DNA from 3 places in the Metabacillus herbersteinensis genome. Region 3 is predicted to be linked to each of the others. Evidence: riboswitches for the same ligand, from Rfam matches in the RefSeq annotation. Region 3 holds a riboswitch; each other region holds the start of a gene.
What was found. Region 3 has a riboswitch for lysine ahead of ACFFIX_RS01970 (aspartate kinase). Riboswitches for the same ligand answer to the same signal wherever they lie in the genome.
Positions count from the first base shown of each region.

Region 1 (6,744 bases), 370 kb from region 3:
TTGGGATCGCACCTGCTGTGGCCTCTGCTTCCGTCCATTTTGCAGAAGTTTTTACAACTGCTGCTTCTGGTGCTTCTCATATTAAATTTGGGAACGTTGATAAACAGGCAGTATACAAATTAATCATACCAGGATCTATTGGGGCGTTTGCCGGTGCTTGCTTTTTAAGTAATTTACCAGGAGATTTAGCTAAACCATTCATTGCGGTTTTCCTCTTGGTTTTGGGTTTTTATGTACTATTACGCTTCTTATTTAAATTTGATGTAGAAAATCAAAACCAGTCCATCGAGCTAACACGCAAGCAGGCAATTCCACTTGGATTACTAGCAGGATTTGCAGATGCAACGGGCGGTGGAGGATGGGGACCAATAGCAACCCCTGTACTATTATCAAAAAAGGGATCTTCTGCAAGGAAGGTTGTGGGCACGGTTGACACGAGTGAATTTGCAATTGCAGTTTCAGCAACATTAGGCTTTTTAGTGTCACTTGGTTGGGAGCAAGTCAATTGGTATTGGGTGATCGCCCTTATCATAGGGGGAGTTATTGCAGCTCCAATAGCTGCATGGCTAGTTAGAAAGTTACCAGCCTATCTTCTTGGGGTATTGGTAGGAGGATTTATTATTTTAACCAATACCAGGACATTATTGACAACCTGGTCAATTGACGAAGCATTTACTCCAGTCCTCTATAGCATCTTAATATTCGGATGGTTTTTCGCGATTGGGTATGCCATTAAAAGAAATAGAGTAAGATCACAAAATATTTTGAGTCTGTAAAATTATCTTTTACTAAAAAAAAGCCCTAAAAAGCAGGGCTTAGAATATAACATTTCAAGTATGCTTAAGATGTTTTTAATTTTCAATGGCTGATTGATTCTTAAATTTACTTCGTTTAATAAGCGGGTAAATTAAAAACCCTGCAAGGAAAAGTCCGATTCCTAAAGAAAATGTTTGGATATCTGCAGTTCCAGATATAATCACCCAAATTGAGTAAATCAATGCAAGTGAGGCAATGATACCGTCCGAGACTCGCGGTCCCTTTTTAAGATCGTATGTCTCACCTTTAATTACGAGCTTTAAGAAGAATATGGCAGAAACTAAGTATGGGATCAGATAAGCAAGTGTGGCCGATGTTGTCAAAAATGTATATGCCTCACTGATAGTCCCTGATATCACAGATAAGATAAAGATTTGTGACATCGCGTTAGTGACAGTTAATGCTCGAACAGGGCTTCCTTTCTTGTTAACTTTAGCAAAGTACGTAGGGAATACTCCTGTTTTGGCTGCTTGGTATGGTACTTCAGAGCTAAGTAAAATCCAGCCAATGGGTAGCTCCAAAAAGTGAAATTACAGCTAGTAGAGCCATGATAGTTGCGCCAGCGTCACCTATCATAACAGAAAGTGCATCAACAAATGGCTTATCAGATGCTCTTAGAACCTCTTGAGGTAACACTCCCATGATAAGTAAGGTTATACCCATGTAAATGGTTAATGCGATAAATAATCCTAGAATAGTTGCACGACTAACATCACGTTGAGATTTAGCACGTCCAGATAGGATAACAGCAGATTCAATTCCAACAAATGCCCATAGAGTCGAGATCATCGCTAAGTTTATTTGACTCGGAAGATTTTGTATTTTTCCTTCTGAATCAACTATTGGTGTATACAAGTCTCCTAAATTGGAGTACTGGAATACAAACAAATGCTGCTACTATGAATGTTAAATTGCTTACGCTGGAGTATGAAACTTAAGTTCTAAATCAACAAATCCTTACTATTCTTTACAAAAAACAACAAAAAAACGCAATGGTATACTACCCACGCGTTTCCCTTCAATTAAAACCCGCAACCTATCTCGACGCAATAGTTCTCCACAGAACAAAATCTGTGACAGTCCTACACCTATTCGATGTAGACCCAGTATGGTTGGCTGTGTGAATCCTCCCAAACTTCGGCAACAAATTCCTTTATTCTCATCTTCAATAATCCCCACAGATCTCATAAGAGCTACTCTTAATTGTTGCAACCACTACCTCACCAAGATAGCGATGAGGATTTACTATTAAATTTTATAAAGTGTAAATTAGCAGACAATAAGACTATATGACAACCATTTAAGTTCATTAAATGATTAGTGTCCACCCAAATACGCATTTTTCAACTGATCACTTGCTGTTAACTCGTCGGAAGATCCTGATAAGACAATTTGACCAGTCTCGATAACATAAGCTCTATCTGCTATAGATAGTGCCATATTTGCATTTTGTTCCACCAGTAAGATCGTTGTACCTGACTGATTAATCTCCTGAATAATCTTAAAAATGGTCTTAACTAAAAGTGGTGCCAAACCCATTGATGGCTCATCCAAAATAAGTAGGCGCGGACGCGCCATTAACGCACGCCCCATCGCTAGCATCTGCTGCTCTCCACCAGAAAGAGTTCCTGATTGCTGCTTTGCTCTTTCCTTAAGACGCGGAAACAGTTGAAATACTTTTTCAAAATCATCACGAATTCCGGCCTTATCGGTTCTTATAAATGCTCCTAATTCAAGATTCTCTTCTACCGACATATTGGCAAAAACTCTTCTTCCCTCTGGAACATGAGAGATTCCTTGTTTTACGATTGTCTGAGCAGCTTTGCCAGAAATGGACTGATTTTCATATAAAATGTCACCTTTTTTTGGTTTGAGGAGACCTGAAATAGATTTTAGTAAAGTACTCTTCCCTGCCCCATTCGCACCAATTAGAGTAACAATTTCACCTTGTTTAATTTCAATTGAAACACTCTTAAGTGCTTGTATATTTCCATAGTATACATCAATATTCTTAACCTCTAACATTACGAAACCTCCTCGCCAAGATAAGCTTCAATCACTTTCGGGTTGTTTCGAATCTCTTCTGGCGAACCTTGAGCTATTAGTTGTCCATGATCGAGTACATAGATGCGTTCACAAACGCCCATTACAAGAGGCATATCATGTTCAATTAGCAAAACAGTTAAATTAAACTTCTTCCGAATAAATCCTATGAGATTCATCAGGTCATGTGTTTCTTGAGGATTCATTCCGGCTGCTGGCTCATCAAGCAACAGTAGTTTTGGGTTTGAAGCAAGCGCACGTGCAATCTCTAAGCGACGCTGTTGTCCGTATGGTAAGTTTTTAGCTTTTTCATGAAGATAAGGTTCTAGCTTAAATATTTCCAAAAATTCAATCGCCTTTTCTTCCATCTCTCTTTCACCAGAGAAAAAAGAGGGTAAACGAAGAATTGAACTAACCATCGAGTGTTTAGCAAGAGAGTGATAAGCCACCTTTACATTATCGAGTACCGAAAGTTCATTAAATAGCCTGATATTTTGAAACGTCCGACTTATCCCTTTTCGAGTAATTCTATAAGGTGCAAGACCATTTAGCTTCTCGCCACCTAGTGCGATGACTCCTTCGGTAGGTTCATATACTCCTGTTAACAAGTTAAAAAAAGTTGTTTTCCCTGCTCCATTTGGACCAATAAGTCCCACAAGTTCACCAGAGTTTAGCTCGATATTAACATCAGATACAGCCTTCAAACCACCGAACTGAATTCCGATTGAATCTACTTTAAGCAACGGTGTTTTTGTTGTCATTCCCTTTACCTCCTCCAAAACCCTTTCCCTTTCCAAAAAACGAGCTCGATTCTCTTGTACCCATTAAGCCTTTTGGACGATACAGCATGACAATGATAAGCACGAGGCTATAAATAATCATCCTCGTCTCAGGATAATCTTGTAAGAACGTAGATATGACGGTTAATAAGATAGCAGCAAGGACAGCACCTGAAAGACTGCCCAGTCCACCAAGAACAACATAAATTAAAATATCAAAAGATTTTAAAAACCCAAAGTTTGTTGGCTGAATAATATAAAAGTTATGTGCATACAGTCCACCTGCAACTCCTGCAAAAAAAGAACCGATGGCGAATGCAGCAACTTTATAATAGGTTGTATTAATACCCATTGCATCTGAGGCAATCTCATTTTCCCTTATTGACAAACAAGCTCGTCCATGTGTTGAATTAGTGAAATTCACAATTACAAGGATCGTGATAAGAAGACAAGCAAATACCCATGGCCATGACGTTAAATTAGATACCTGCATCCCACTTGCACCACCGACGTACTCAAAGTTTAAGAATACGATTCGAACAATTTCACCAAAACCTAGGGTAGCAATTGCTAAGTAATCGCCTCTAAGTCGTAAACTGGGAATACCGATCAATAATCCAGTAACAGCAGCTGCAACTCCCGCAACTACAAGTGCCAGGCCAAAAGGCATCTGCAATTTCATCGTAATAATTGCCGAGGCATAGGCACCTACTGCAAGAAATCCGGCATGACCTATTGAAAACTGGCCTGTGATTCCTATTATGAGATGAAGACTCACAGCCAAAATAATATTAATAGCGATTGTATAAAGGGTATTTGTATAAAATGGATTAAGCATCCCCGAGGAAATAGCTACTTGAAACCCGATAAATATAGCTAGTGCACCTAAAATAGAAATCCAAAATCCTTTAGCTTTTTTAATGGTTGTCATCATTGAATCCCCCACTATACTTTTTCTTTCACGTTTTTGCCAAATAGTCCTGACGGTTTAAAAATAAGAATAAGTATAAGTACGATAAACACCACTCCGTCACGCCATAAAGAAAAGCCAAAACCACTAACAAGACCTTCAATGACCCCAAGCAAAAGACCACCCACCATTGCACCAGGAATAATTCCAATTCCACCAAGGACAGCTGCAACAAAAGCCTTTAAGCCAGGAATGATCCCCATCAATGGCTCAATTTTGGTATAATATGTACCAAAGATTACTCCAGCTGCTCCAGCTAATGCCGATCCAATCGCGAACGTTGCTGAGATTGTATTATCAACATTTATACCCATTAACTTTGCTGCTTCCGTGTCATATGAAACCGCTCTCATTGCTTTTCCGATCTTTGTTTTATGAACGATAATCTGTAATAGCATCATTAGAATTAGAGAAACTGCTAATATCAATAATGACTGACTCCCAATCGATAGTCCAAAGATATTAATGGTTTCAGATGGCAATACATTAGAAGGATATGCCTCAGGTTGTGCACCACGAATGTAGATTGTTCCGTACTCAATAAAAAATGAAACACCGATCGCCGTAATTAGAGCTGCGATCCTAGTCGCATTTCTTAAAGGTTTATAGGCAATTCTCTCAATTAAGACACCGAATATCGCACAAACGGCCATGGATATAAGTAAGGCTGGGAAGAAACCTAATTCAAGAATTGTAATCGAATAGAACCCAATAAATGCTCCTACCATAAAAACGTCACCATGTGCAAAGTTAATCAATTTTACTATTCCATATACCATCGTGTATCCAAGTGCAATCAATGCATAAATACTTCCTAAAGAAATTCCATTAATCAATTGTTGAATAATTTCCATTTTCAAAGACCCCTTTGAAAGTGCTATTTTAGTCTCAAAAGCTCAGGGAGCCTTGATCAGCCTCAGGCATAGCATAAGACGATTAATAAATAGAAGGCGGTTTTTTGCCTTCAATTTATAATCGTCTTATGACCTCAGGCGGGCTAGGCGCTGGAGCTGGATGTCGAGCACATACTTATCTTAACGTTTATATTTTATGGTGAATTTTATAAAAGGGGGCATTGCCCCCTTTAGGTAGAAATTTTCCTATGTTTGTTTAAGGAGCAACTGTAGATTTAAACTCTTGGGTTCCATTTATATACTCTAGGATTGAAGCTGATTTAATTGGATCATGATTTTCATCAAGAGTTAAATTACCTGATACAAGCGCAAGATCTTCGGTTGCTGCAAGTGCTTCTTGAATTTTTTCTGGATCTGCACTACCCGCACGTTCGATTGCATCAGCAAGGAAATAAGCAGTATCATAACCTAATGCATTAAACGCGTCAGGAGATTTATCATCATACTTCGCTTTAAAAGCTTTTACGAAATCTTGAATTTTTGGATCTGTGTCGCCAGAAGAATAATGATTTGTAATGAATGTATTGTTTAATGGGTCAGCACCAGCAATTTCTGCAAGTTTTGGAGAGTCCCAACCGTCTCCACCCATAAACGCAACATCAATGCCTACTTCACGTGCTTGCTTCAGGATCAAGCCAACTTCTTCATAATATCCTGGAAGAAATACAAAGTCTGGATTCGCTGATTTAATTCGAGTAAGCGTCGCTCTAAAGTCGGTATCCTTTGCTACATATGCTTCTTCAGCAACAATTGCACCACCCTTTGCTTCGAACGCTTCTTTAAATGAAGCTGCTAGACCTTTCGCATAGTCACTTGAACTATCAATTAGGACAGCTGCATTTTTTACTTTTAAATCATCAGACGCAAAGTTCGCAGCTACAGTCCCTTGGAAAGGATCGATGAAACATGTTCTAAAAATAAAATCGTTAAGCTTACCATCTTGATTTGTAATCGCTGGGTTTGTACCCGTTGGTGTTATTAAAGGGATTTTGCTGTCTTGCGCAACTTGAACCTGTGCAATTGTATTCGTACTTGTAGCAGCACCGATCACTGCCACAACTTTGTCTTGGTTAATTAGTTTAATGGCACCACTCGTTGCTTCAGCTGCGTCGGATTTATTATCTACCTTAACAAGTTCAATCTTCTTACCGTCAATACCCTCTTTATTAATTTCCTCTAAAGCTAATTCAAGGCCTTCAGCAATAGATTGCCCATAGGATGC
Region 1 covers NZ_JBHLVO010000001.1:11,178-17,921, forward strand. Annotated here, with positions in the region: gene ACFFIX_RS00050 (sulfite exporter TauE/SafE family protein) at 1-776, shown strand, start outside; partial or broken gene ACFFIX_RS00055 (amino acid permease) at 852-1,704, opposite strand; lysine riboswitch at 1,859-2,042, opposite strand; gene ACFFIX_RS00060 (ABC transporter ATP-binding protein) at 2,134-2,841, opposite strand; gene ACFFIX_RS00065 (ABC transporter ATP-binding protein) at 2,841-3,620, opposite strand; gene ACFFIX_RS00070 (branched-chain amino acid ABC transporter permease) at 3,595-4,569, opposite strand; gene ACFFIX_RS00075 (branched-chain amino acid ABC transporter permease) at 4,584-5,462, opposite strand; gene ACFFIX_RS00080 (ABC transporter substrate-binding protein) at 5,719-6,744, opposite strand, start outside.
Region 1: another riboswitch for lysine. It lies ahead of ACFFIX_RS00055 (amino acid permease); the one in region 3 lies ahead of ACFFIX_RS01970 (aspartate kinase).

Region 2 (6,744 bases), on a different contig from region 3:
TTCTCTTGTTGTATTAAGCTTGTGCTTGACGTTGTTTAGCTGCAGCATTAACTTGTTCATCAGCATGATAAGATGAACGTACTAATGGGCCAGCTTCACAGTGATTAAAGCCTTTAGACATTGCAATTTCTCGTAACTCTGCAAATTCATCTGGATGGTAATATTTCTGAACCTTTAAATGTTTTTTAGACGGTTGTAAATACTGTCCAATTGTCATAATGTCTACATTGTTTGCACGTAGATCGTCCATCGTTTCAACAATTTCTTCTTTTGTCTCACCCAAGCCGATCATAAGACTTGATTTTGTTGGAATCTCTGGCTGCATTTCTTTTGCACGACGAAGGAACTCTAGAGAACGCTCGTATGTTGCACGCGCACGAACTCTTGGTGTTAAGCGGCGAGTTGTCTCAATGTTGTGATTAAGTATATCTGGTTTAGCATCCATTAATGTTTTTAGGTTTTCCTCTATACCGCCCATATCGGATGGTAACACTTCTATGGATGTAAACGGGCTTTTACGACGAATTGCACGAACGGTTTCAGCGAATATTGCCGCTCCGCCATCCTTCTGATCATCCCTTGCAACCGCTGTAATGACAGCATGCTTTAAATTCATTAACGCAACGGAATCAGCAACTCTCTCTGGTTCTTGCAAGTCAAGCTCTGTAGGTAGACCAGTTTTAACAGCACAAAATCTACACGCACGCGTACAAGTGTCACCAAGAATCATGAATGTTGCCGTTCTACGTACTGCCCAACACTCGTGAATATTCGGACATTTAGCTTCTTCGCAAACAGTATGAAGATTCTTTTCACGCATTAATTTTTTTAAGCCAGTGTAATTTTCATTTGTATTCAGTTTTATTTTTAGCCAATCAGGCTTGCGTAAATGTTCTTCTTTTTTTGCCATTTGATTCAACTCCAGTAATAATCTTAAGGTTCATTAGATTTATCGAAATCCAAAGCTTCCTATAAAAAAGCTTCGACATAGTATTTATATCATTTTTCACTTTAACATACGAGAAGATGTCGGACAAGGAAAAGGATTTTATCAATTTCTAAGATTTGCTATTAATGAAATGCTGAGCTTACACCAAACTATAAATATGAACATGGTTGAAAGGAGCTCATTAACGTGCGAAAAGTATTTATCATTATGATCTTTTCCCTGATATTGAATACGGCGGCTCAGGATACATTTGGAGCTGAGCTGGACAAAAATGAAGAATATCAACAGCGGATGAGCTTGTACAAAAAGGTCGAAACTGTTACAAATATTCCTTGGTATGTTTTAGCAGCTGTTGATCAATATGAGAGAAATGTACGTCATTCAAGAAAAGATATACCAAAAGCAGATGGGTTAATTGAAATTTATGTAAAGCCTGAAGTGTGGGCAGGTCCATTGAATCCAAATCTTAATGATAACAATCCTCTGAGTATCGGTTTGTTTGGAGGTATTGGAGTAGATGGTAATGGCGATGGTCTCGCAAACCAAAAAGATGACGAGGATATCTTATTTACGTTTGCTAACTACCTGATGTCTTACGGAGCTGATGTTGACAATATAAAAATTGGTTTGTGGGACTTTTATCAACGAGATAAAACGGTCGGGATCATTATGGGTCATATGAAGTTATATAAAAACTATGACCGATTAAATTTAGATGACCATGCCTTCCCAGTACCACTTAGATCAAATTTCAGTTATAAAAACACATGGGGTGACGCTCGAGGCTGGGGTGGGCGTAGAATTCATGAAGGTACTGATATTTTTGCTAGTTATGGTGTGCCAGTTCGCTCGACTTGCTATGGTGTTATAGAGATGAAGGGCTGGAATCGATTCGGAGGCTGGAGAGTTGGCATACGAGATCTCGACAACATGTATCACTACTTCGCCCATCTTAATGGTTTTGCAGATGGCCTGCAAGCAGGACAGATTGTTGAACCTGGACAAATCATCGGCTCTGTCGGAAGCTCAGGATATGGTCCTCCTGGAACTGCAGGGAAGTTCCCACCACATTTGCATTATGGACTCTATAAAGACAACGGACGAACAGAATGGTCCTTTGATTCATATCCACACTTGAAATCATGGGAACGTGCAGATCGACAGAAGAACAGAAAAAAATAACCGGCGAATAAATTCGCCGGCCTTCTTTATTTATTTGCTTTTGCCTTAACTACTGCATTTGCAATGCTAGCAGCTAAGCCTCCCCAGATGATAACAATACCAACAATCATCATTGTAATTGCTCCACCACTCATTATGAGACCCCCTTGCCAGTAGAAGTTGAGGATACTACGTCAGTTTTCGAACGCTTCATCGAGAATAGGATTCCAACGAAAAGTGCACCGAATGCAATGGTCCAACCCCAATTGAATAGGAATTCTCTTGGATACTCACCATACTCACTAGTTAAGTTTGTTCTTAAGTTATCAAACATCATGTAGCCTAGTACGACCGGTGTAATAACACCTAAACAAATTCTCCACCACGCACCTAGTTGAATATCTGATAATCCGTTAGCATGAGCTTGAAGGTTCTTCAGTTCCTTTGCAAACCATGCAACAGCTAGAACTGATACAAAACCAGCTAACGTAACACCAAATGTGTTGATAAAATAGTCTACTGAGTCAAGGAAATATAGTCCACCTTGTGTAGCAAAGATTAAAGATAAAATTGCTGAAAGTCCGCCACCAAAAATAATTGATTTTGTTCTTGAAATGCCGAATTTCTCTTGAACTCCAGCAACAAATGTTTCAACTATTGAAATAAGTGAAGTTAAGCCTGCTAAGATAAGTGATCCAAAGAATAAGAAGCCGAATAATTCATTAAATGCAGGGAATTCGTTAATGATTTGCGGGAAAACAACAAATGCTAATCCTACACCTGCAGATACTACTTCTTCGACCGGAACACCTTGCTGCTTAGCCATGAATCCTAGAACACTAAATACACCAATACCTGCTAAAACTTCAAAGGCAGAGTTACCAAAACCTGTAATAAAGGCATTGTTTGTAATATCTGATTTTTTTGGTAGATAACTAGAATAAGTAACCATAATAACAAAAGCAATTGATAAACTAAAAAAGATTTGTCCGTAAGCTGCTACCCATACAGAGCCATCAAGGATCTTACTCCAATCCGGTTTAAAGAATGCCTCTAATCCTAATAAAGCGCCATCTAAGGTAAGTGCTCTAATACAAATAATCGTGAAAATAACAACTAATGTTGGAATAAAAATTTTGTTGGCGATTTCAATTCCCTTTTTAACTCCTGCAAATAAGACTCCTAAAGTCACAACCCATACAATGATTAACGGAATTAATACACCTGGTACTAAACTTCCGAAATCTCCTGGGGTTTCAGCTAGCTTTAAATGTTCCCCATACAAGAAACCTTCTGGGTCATCACCCCATGCTAGACTAAATGAAAAGACTGAGTAAGACATTGCCCAAGCGATAATGACTGCATAATAAGTAGAAATAACAAATGCAATGGTTACTTGCCACCAACCAATCCATGATTTTCCTTGACCTAGTCGGCCGTATGATGTAGGTGCTGATCCACGATACTTATGACCTATCGTAAATTCCATGATTAGAAGAGGAATACCAGCAGTCAATAAAGCAAATAAATACGGTAAGAAAAATGCTCCTCCTCCATTTTCATATGCTGTTGCTGGGAACCTCCAAATATTACCTAAACCTACTGCGGAGCCAACAGCCGCTAAAATAAAGCCTGCCCTTGTACCCCACTGCGGACGATTTTCCATATCTTTCTACCCCTTTCTTATTCTCTCTTTTTAAAAATGAGAACAATTGGAAATTAGCTAATCTTCTGACTATTCAAATCTATACATAGTATATACGGACATAATGCCTATGTCAAAATAAAATTAAAAATAATACTATATTAAAATGTTATTTAAAGAACAAAAAAATGACACCATAGTTGGTATCACGCTGGTAAAATAAGGTTTTACATATAATCTCACACACTTTAAAACGTTAACATGGTAATGAAGGATAATATTATAGAGACGTTTTTCAACATCTTTTCTCTTTCCTCACTCCTCTTATATCGATTATTGTACCTAGTTTTTTAAATAGAGAGTGAATAAATTGTAACTATTTATTTTAAAAAAAAAGAAAAAAACAAAGGCAGCATTGCCTCTGTTTCTTAGTTCCTGATCAATTTATTGTTTCTGCTTACATAAAAAAATACAAATGCCCCTAAAATTAGAATCACGGCAATAAACCCTAAAATTGCACTCCCAGTTAACCCTAAAATCAAGTATCCAATTGCACCAATTCCACCACCGACTAACGCATAAGGCAGCTGTGTCATCACGTGGTCAATATGATGACTTCCTGCCCCTGTAGAGGAAAGGATGGTTGTATCTGAAATTGGTGAACAATGATCACCTAGAACAGCTCCTGCAAGAACTGCGGCCATTGCAGGTAATAACAAATTTATATCCGTTGCAGCTGTTATTTCTCCCGCGATTGGAAGCATGATCCCGAAAGTTCCCCAAGATGTACCTGTTGCAAATGCCATTGCAGAACCTAACAAAAATAAAATAACTGGTAAAAATGCAACATTTAAGTTTGATCTTTCAACCAGACTAGCTAAATATTCCCCTGTTTCTAGTTGACCAATTAGATCAACAATTACCCATGCAAGCATTAATATATAAATCGCAGGAAGCATTGATTTTATACCTTCCAAAATTCCTTTAGGCAAGTAGCTAGCACTAATACCCTTGCTAAAGTATAAAATGAAGGTTACAGCTAATCCGAACAAACCACCGTATAATAGAGACGCAGACACATCAGTATTTTCAAAAATAGCGAAAATGTCTACAGCTGCTCCTACTTCAATTGCAGTGTAGCCTGTCCACAAAAATGCACCGACTGTTCCCACAATCAGTGACACAATTGGCCACACAAGGTTAGCAACTGTCCCTTTGTCACTTGTAGGGAGATCTTCTTTTACATCACCTAGAGGCTCCTTTGAAGGATCGACTACCTCACCCGTTTTAATAGCACGCTCTTCATGAACCTTCATACTGCCTAGGTTAATATTAAAGTATGCTGTTGCGAACACGAGCAACAGTGCTGCTAACACATAATAATTCATTGGTATCATTGCCACAAACGCCGATAATGGTGTGTACTCTGTTACACCATGTGTAGCTAAAATTGTACCAATCATTGCGATAATATACGCTCCCCAGCTTGAAATTGGAGAAATCACACAAACTGGAGCTGATGTTGAATCAATAATATACGCTAATTTGGCACGTGATACGCGTTGACGATCTGTGATTGGACGACTAACTTGACCTACTGCCAGGGCATTAAAATAATCATCGATAAAAATTAAGACTCCAAGTAATGCCGCTGTGAATTGTGCGCCTGCACGTGTTTTTACACGTTTCTCAGCCCATTGCCCAAAAGCTCGGCTGCCTCCAGAAATTGAAATGAGTGCCGTTACAATGCCTAAAATAATTAAGAATAGCAGGATATAAACATTCCATGTATTGAGTGCACCATCTGAAATAAAGATGGCCTTAAACGCACCAAAAATTGTCCAAAATGTGTTTTCACCTGAAAAATTAGTTAACAGAAGTGCTGCTGATAAAATTCCAACGCCAAGAGACAATAAAACTCTTCTCGTTAAAATAACCATCAAAATTGCAATAATGGGGGGAATTATAGAAAAAAGAGTGCCTTCCATGAGAAACCTCCTAAGATTTTTTTGAGGGCACTACTTCGCGAGTGGATAAAAACATTGAAAAAAAACGCAAAATAAAAAAGAGTATGATAGAAAATAACTATCATTACTCCCCCTATAAGATGTAATGTTATGTTATCCTCCATCCCGATCAGTAGCGCTCCACCATAGATAGTATCTATAATGACAGTATTACCCTTATTCAGTGCAATACCAGCAAACGGAGCTCCGACATTCTCCATTTACTTCGGCGAAAAATCCTTTTTCTTATGATCACAGTTGTCATCCTCACATAAGATACTCATATTTCCCGCTCCTCTACCTCATCTAGAGATAAGGTGGTAGTACGATCAAATTATATTAAGAAATTATATCAAAGTTTTATTCTTCCATCAACTAGGGTTTTTCTGGTAGTTGGATCGATGGTGAACTATCGTTACTTTCATTAAAGTAGAGAGGAACATCCCCTCTTATATTATCTTTAATTACAGGAATAGTGTTATGAATTGTTGCTCGCTCTGTTGCGAAAGGTAATATGATTTGAACTGTTACTTCTGTGTAAATTGAGATTTCATATATAGCATTATTTATTCCATACTCTGTAATTTTGTATTTTGGATCAGTATGGACGTCACCGATTAGATAAAAGCGAATAGGTATTTTCGGCCCTAATGTACTTAACAGAGCATTACCAGTTGCTCTTCCTAAAGGTATATCATAGATAATTCCTGAGTTTTCTTTTATATCCTTTTTCGGTTCTCCTGGATCTGAAGTATTAAAGTTGCCCATTTCTACTTCTTCTAACTTTTTTGTAATATTGTCTGTTACCCTTCTTAGAGCTTTATTTACTACTCTTGTGTTATATCTAGTGGAATTAATATTACCATCATTGTCTTTATCCTCAATATATAAGCTTGCAGCTTCTTCGTCTGTAAAAAGCTCTCCTTCTACTGCTTCTTGAATAATAAGTGTAGCAATAGATGTAGCCTCAAGTTCAGCAATAC
Region 2 covers NZ_JBHLVO010000003.1:112,973-119,716, reverse strand. Annotated here, with positions in the region: gene lipA (lipoyl synthase) at 14-910, opposite strand; gene ACFFIX_RS05570 (M23 family metallopeptidase) at 1,157-2,131, shown strand; gene ACFFIX_RS05565 (methionine/alanine import family NSS transporter small subunit) at 2,158-2,265, opposite strand; gene ACFFIX_RS05560 (sodium-dependent transporter) at 2,265-3,776, opposite strand; gene ACFFIX_RS05555 (Na+/H+ antiporter NhaC family protein) at 4,184-5,743, opposite strand; lysine riboswitch at 5,888-6,069, opposite strand; gene yunB (sporulation protein YunB) at 6,137-6,744, opposite strand, start outside.
Region 2: another riboswitch for lysine. It lies ahead of ACFFIX_RS05555 (Na+/H+ antiporter NhaC family protein); the one in region 3 lies ahead of ACFFIX_RS01970 (aspartate kinase).

Region 3 (6,744 bases):
TCCACATGTCATACATTTAGAAAGCTCATAAGCCCATTGGCGTTTCTTTTCAGGCATACGTGGTCCTGGACCTAAATCATGTGTTCCATCAATTGGGATCCAAGCCTTTACTTTTTTCAATGAGTCAAACATACGACTACGATCAACTTGTAGATCACGAACGACAGGGAATGTTCTCATTGGCTCAAGACGAATTGGTTGCTCAAGCTTGTCAACAAGAGCCGTACAGGATTGGCGTGGTTTGCCGTTAATGACCATCGAACAGGCTCCACATACCTCCTCTAAGCAGTTCATATCCCAGTTGATTGGTGTCGTGTCTTTTCCCTTAGAGTTTACTGGATTACGTCTAATTTCCATAAGAGCAGAAATTACATTCATATTTGGGCGATAAGGGATTTCAAATTCTTCCTGATAAGGGGTTTGCTCAGGTGTTTCTTGTCTTGTAATAATAAAACGAACAACTTTATTCTCGCTCATTATTAATTATCCCCCTTTTTCTTTTTAGAATAATCACGCTTACGCGGTGCAATCAATGAAACGTCAATTTCTTCGTAATGGAACTTTGGTGCAGCTTTTTCACCAGCAAATTTTGCAACTGTAGTTTTTAAGAATTCCTCGTCATTACGCTCTGGAAAGTCGGGTTTATAATGGGCTCCACGGCTTTCATTTCGATTGTATGCACCAAGGGTAACTACGCGTGCCAACTGAAGCATATTTTTTAATTGACGTGTAAAGGCAGCACCTTGATTGCTCCACTTTGCTGTATCATGAATATTAATATTTTCATATCGTTCAAGTAACTCTTGAATTTTTTCATCTGTTTTTAAAAGCTTTTCGTTGTAACGAACAACTGTAACGTTGTCTGTCATCCATTCTCCTAATTCCTTATGAAGAACGTATGCATTCTCATCACCATCAAGCTTCATGATGTTTGACCATTTTTCTTCTTCTTGTTTCACATGATCTTCAAAAATAGTAGCAGGTAAATCTTCAGCTCTTTTTTCAAGTTCATTTATATAACTAGCTGCTTTAGGTCCAGCAACCATTCCACCGTATATCGCCGATAATAAGGAGTTAGCTCCTAAGCGATTGGCTCCGTGCATAGAATAGTCACATTCACCAGCTGCGAATAAACCAGGAATATTTGTCATTTGATTGTAATCTACCCATAACCCGCCCATTGAATAGTGAACAGCTGGGAAGATTTTCATTGGTACTTTACGAGGATCATCACCCATGAACTTTTCATAGATTTCAATGATTCCACCAAGCTTAACATCTAGTTCTTTCGGATCTTTATGAGAAAGATCTAAATACACCATGTTTTCGCCATTAATTCCTAGCTTTAAGTCTACACATACATGGAAGATTTCACGTGTTGCAATGTCACGCGGTACTAAGTTTCCGTATGCAGGGTACTTTTCTTCAAGGAAATACCATGGCTTTCCATCTTTATATGTCCATACTCGTCCACCTTCACCACGAGCAGATTCACTCATTAGACGAAGTTTGTCATCTCCAGGAATTGCCGTAGGATGAATCTGAATGAACTCACCGTTTGCATAATGAGCACCTTGTTGGTAAACAATTGATGCAGCCGAACCAGTGTTAATAACTGAATTGGTTGATTTACCAAATACGATTCCAGGTCCACCAGTTGCCATTATAACTGCATCAGCACGGAATGATTTGATTTCCATTGATTTTAAATCTTGTCCAGTAATTCCGCGACACACACCCTCTTCATCAATTACTGCTCCTAGGAACTCCCAGCCTTCGTACTTCGTTACAAGGCCTGCAACTTCATAACGACGCACCTGTTCATCTAAAGCATACAACAACTGCTGACCTGTCGTTGCTCCAGCAAATGCTGTCCGGTGATGCTGAGTTCCTCCAAAGCGACGGAAATCTAGTAATCCTTCAGGTGTACGGTTAAACATAACACCCATACGATCTAATAGATGGATGATTGATGGAGCAGCGTCACACATTGCTTTTACTGGAGGTTGATTCGCTAGGAAATCTCCTCCGTATACTGTGTCATCAAAATGTTCCCAAGGTGAATCCCCTTCACCTTTTGTATTTACAGCACCGTTAATGCCACCCTGTGCACACACAGAGTGAGAACGTTTAACAGGTACTAATGAGAATAAATCTACTTGAACGCCTTCTTCTGCGGCTTTAATTGTTGCCATTAAACCGGCTAGACCTCCGCCGACAACGATAATTCTGTTACTCAATTAGCCCACTCCCTTTATAGTACGTTTTCTGGATTAGACGAAAGCAAAAATTGTGCGTACGCCAACGAATGAAAGGGCTACAAAAATCCCTAGTGTTACATACGTTGAAATTAATTGTGAGCGAGGTGTTACAGTAATTCCCCAGCTTACAGCGAAAGACCATAAACCATTTGCAAAGTGGAAAACGGTTGAGATGACACCAATTAAATAGAATGCTAGCATAAATGGACTACTTAAGATGGATGCCATCATGTCATAATTCACTTCTGCACCAAGTGCTGCTGCAATTCCCGTTTCCCATACGTGCCAAACAACGAATACAAATGTAATAACTCCAGTTACACGCTGTAGTACGAACAACCAATTTCGCAGATACCCATAGTTACTCACATTGTTTTTTGCGGTGAATGCAATATACACTCCGTAAATAGCATGATATAAGAGCGGTAAGAAAATGATAAACGTTTCTAGTACAATCCTGAATGGAAGGGCTTCCATGAAATGTGCAGCATTGTTAAATGCTTCTTCGCCCCTAGTTGCGAAGTTGTTCACAACGAGATGCTGAATTAAGAAGAGCCCAACCGGAATTACTCCTAGTAATGAGTGTAGCCTGCGATTCATAAACTCTTTGTTTCCAGCCATTTAAAATTACCCCCTAGTATCAATAATGCGCTCAACATTAGGACTCTATTTCTCCATTTTCCAGCCCCAAAGTCTTTAAACTGATAAAATGTGACAAATATATTCTACTCTCATCCTGAATAAGCGTCAAGAAAACGTGTTCATAAATTATAATTTTTAGAAAAATCATAATTATAGTAGTTCCTATTAATTTTTATTTTATCAATATATTGATAGAAAGTTAATCTATATTTTCATTTTTTACTTATATTTCATGTTTTTCTCATCGGTACTTGTTATATAATACTTCATGAAAGAGGGGAAAAACGTGAAAAAACATTCTTATTTGGCTGATTATCAAGAATTAAAGGATTTGCAAATGCCTGCATTTGGGTATGAACTTCTACGTGAAGTTTTACTTCCTGATATTCTAGGGCAAGATTATCCACAAATGCTGTATTGGGCGGGTAAAAGCTTGGCGCGGAAATACCCTGTTCAAACTACAGAAGAGCTCATCTCCTTTTTCTTGGCTGCTGGCTGGGGAAACTTGGATTTAGTTCAAAATAAAAAGAACGAAATGGAATTTGAATTAAGCAGTGATATGATTCAACTCCGCATTAAAAAATCAAACGAAATTTCGTTTCAGCTAGAAGCAGGCTTTGTTGCCGAACAATTACAGCAAATGAACAATCATATTACCGAAACATACGAGCAAGTAAAAAAACGAGCAAACAAAGTTGTTTTCACTGTTAAATGGGATCAAAAAGATGAGATCGCCTCACCTGTAGCTGTTTTTGGAAAAAGAAGTCAAAGATAATATCGTCTGTTTTTTTGTGATTTATCGCACGCTTATGGGTCTGACATTAATACAGTCAGACCCTCTTTAATACGCATTTTATCTGCAATTATTTTATCCTGAATAAGAAAACTTTTTATACTGTTGCTTCTTGTTTAGATAGTTGAAACGCTTCATGTAGTGCTTCAACTGCTTGTACCATATGCTCCTGTGAAACGACAGTTGAAACTTTAATTTCTGACGTACTGACCATTTTCACTGATATCCCTTTATTTGCTAGTACATCAAACATCTCTGCTGCTACGCCTGGATTTGAAATCATCCCAGAACCTACAATTGAAACTTTCGATAATCCACTTTCAGATTCGATTTTTTTGTAGTTAAGTTGTTGTTTGTATTGTTCTAGGACTTTTATCGTATCCTCTAGATCACTAGTTTTAACCGAGAAAGAAATTGACGTTGTCTCTCTACTTGTTGTACTTTGAATGATAATATCAACGTTAATACTATGTTTTGCTAATGTGGAAAAAATAGTCGAAAGCGTTGTTAATTCGTTTGGAAGACCCAAGATGGATACTCTTGTTACTTGATCTTCAAATGCAATTCCTCTTACTACAAGGTTTTGTTCCATTGATGTTTCCTCCTCAATAATTGTCCCTCGTTCATTCTCCATGCTTGAACGTACCTCTAGTGGAACTTGGTAATTCTTCGCAAATTCAACAGCTCTTGGATGTAAAACTCCTGCACCTAAATTCGCTAGCTCAAGCATTTCATCATAGGATATCGCTGAGAGCTTTCTAGCACCTTTAATAAACCGAGGGTCGGTTGTAAAAACTCCTGTTACATCCGTATAAATATCACATTTATCGGCTTTTAGTGCTGCTGCAAGTGCAACTGCAGTTGTGTCAGAGCCTCCTCGACCTAATGTCGTAATTTGCTGTTCGATTGAAGCACCTTGGAATCCAGCAACAACTACAATTTTTCCATTGTTTAGTTGCTGTTGTACTTGATTTGAATCAATATGTGTAATTCTAGCATTGCTATGAACTGATTCTGTTTGAATGCCAGCTTGCCAACCAGTAAATGAAATGGCATCGTATCCTTTTTCAGTTAGCGCCATTGATAACAAAGCAACTGTGACTTGTTCACCTGTTGTAAGTAACATATCCATTTCTCGTTTGTTTGGGCGATCTGTAATTTCTTTTGCAAGAGATACAAGATGGTCTGTCGTTTTCCCCATGGCTGAAACCACAACGACAATATCGTGACCGTTTTGTTTCTCTTGAATAACTCGACTCGCTACGTTACCTATTTTTTCAGGAGAACCTACTGATGTACCACCAAATTTTTGAACGATAATTCCCAACGACAACCTCACCCTTCACCTTTTTATCATAGATCGAACTGTTATGATTCGGACTAGTCCCTGACTTTTTTATGAAATACAAAAAAGCAATGAGATTTACTTATCCCATTGCTTACTAAACGAAAAAAATATTTTCGTTCACACAATGAGATAGCTCTCCAAGAATAAATATCCTTGACAATCTTACACTTTTTCAGTGCAAAACCAGCAATAAAGGAAATGGAACTTTATCACTTCGGCGAAACTTCCCTTTCAACAGTCTTCTTCGGAGTCCAATCTCCTCTAACTGTTTACTATTGAAGCTCGCACCTCTACCATCATTAACGAACTTGAAACGATCAAATATGAAATTAGTAAAAATTGTATCAAATAAATAAAAAAAGCGCAAGCGCCTTGTTCAGCCTTATGACCTCGAGGGGCTAGGCGCTGGATTCAGAAACGCACACTTATTCTTTAAAATATAAAAATTCCGTAAGTAATCTAGAAATAACAATAGCTTATTCTTTTAATTTTTCTAGTAAGGCTTGAGCCGTTTTTGGAGGGATACCCGCTTCCCTCAGCTCATCTAAGGTAGCATCCTTCATTTTTTTAACGGAACCAAAATGTTTCAGGAGCATTTTTTTCCTGTTCTCACCAATACCAGGGATATCATCCAATATGGATTGAAAGGCTGTTTTACCACGTATTTGTCGATGAAACGTTATCGCAAAACGATGAACTTCGTCTTGTATTCTTTGTAATAAATAAAATTCTTGGCTATTTCGTTCTAATTGAACAATAACTGGTGGGTTACCAATCAACAACTCAGAAGTTCGATGTTTATCATCTTTAACTAATCCTGTAACAGGTATTTCTAGAGCTAATTCATTTTCCAATACGTCCTGTGCAGCTGCTAGATGACCTTTCCCTCCGTCGATAATAATTAAGTCAGGTAGGGGCAAGGATTCCTTTAGAGCACGGCTATATCTTCTTCTAACGACCTCGCGCATGGATTCATAATCATCGGGTCCTTGAACGCTCTTAATTTTATACTTCCGGTAGTCTTTTTTTGCTGGCTTTCCGTCAATAAATACAACCATTGCAGAAACTGGATCCGTTCCTTGGATATTCGAATTATCGAATGCTTCTATACGAAGTGGTGTGTGAATACTCAACTTTTCCCCAATGTTTTCAATTGCCTTAATTGTCCGTTCTTCATCTCGTTCAATTAAAGAGAACTTTTCCTTTAGGGCAATCTTTGCATTTTTATGTGCTAATAAAAGAAGGTCTTTCTTTTTACCACGCTTTGGCTGGATGGTAGAGACTTGTAATAATTGTTCCACTAGCTCATGTTCAACACTGTCTGGAATGAGAATTTCTTTTGGAAGAAAATGATTGTTTTTTGAGTAAAATTGACCTAGATAAGTGAGAAATTCCTCGTCAGGAGTGTCGTAAATAGGAAATGTTGAGACATCACGTTCAATTAGCTTTCCTTGACGAATGAAGAAAACTTGAACACACATCCAGCCTTTATCATACGCATAAGCAAAAACGTCTCGATCAACAAAGTCATTCATTGTCATCTTTTGCTTTTCCATTGTTGCTTCAATATGAACAATTTGATCCCGGTATTCCTTTGCCCGTTCAAAATCAAGCTCTTCAGAGGATTTACTCATTTTCTCGGATAAATCTTCTTTAATCTTTTTAAAGCCACCATTTAAAAAACGAGTAATTTCCTCTAC
Region 3 covers NZ_JBHLVO010000001.1:379,536-386,279, forward strand. Annotated here, with positions in the region: gene sdhB (succinate dehydrogenase iron-sulfur subunit) at 1-477, opposite strand, end outside; gene sdhA (succinate dehydrogenase flavoprotein subunit) at 480-2,240, opposite strand; gene ACFFIX_RS01960 (succinate dehydrogenase cytochrome b558 subunit) at 2,274-2,882, opposite strand; gene ACFFIX_RS01965 (YslB family protein) at 3,172-3,678, shown strand; gene ACFFIX_RS01970 (aspartate kinase) at 3,794-5,023, opposite strand; lysine riboswitch at 5,167-5,345, opposite strand; gene uvrC (excinuclease ABC subunit UvrC) at 5,521-6,744, opposite strand, start outside.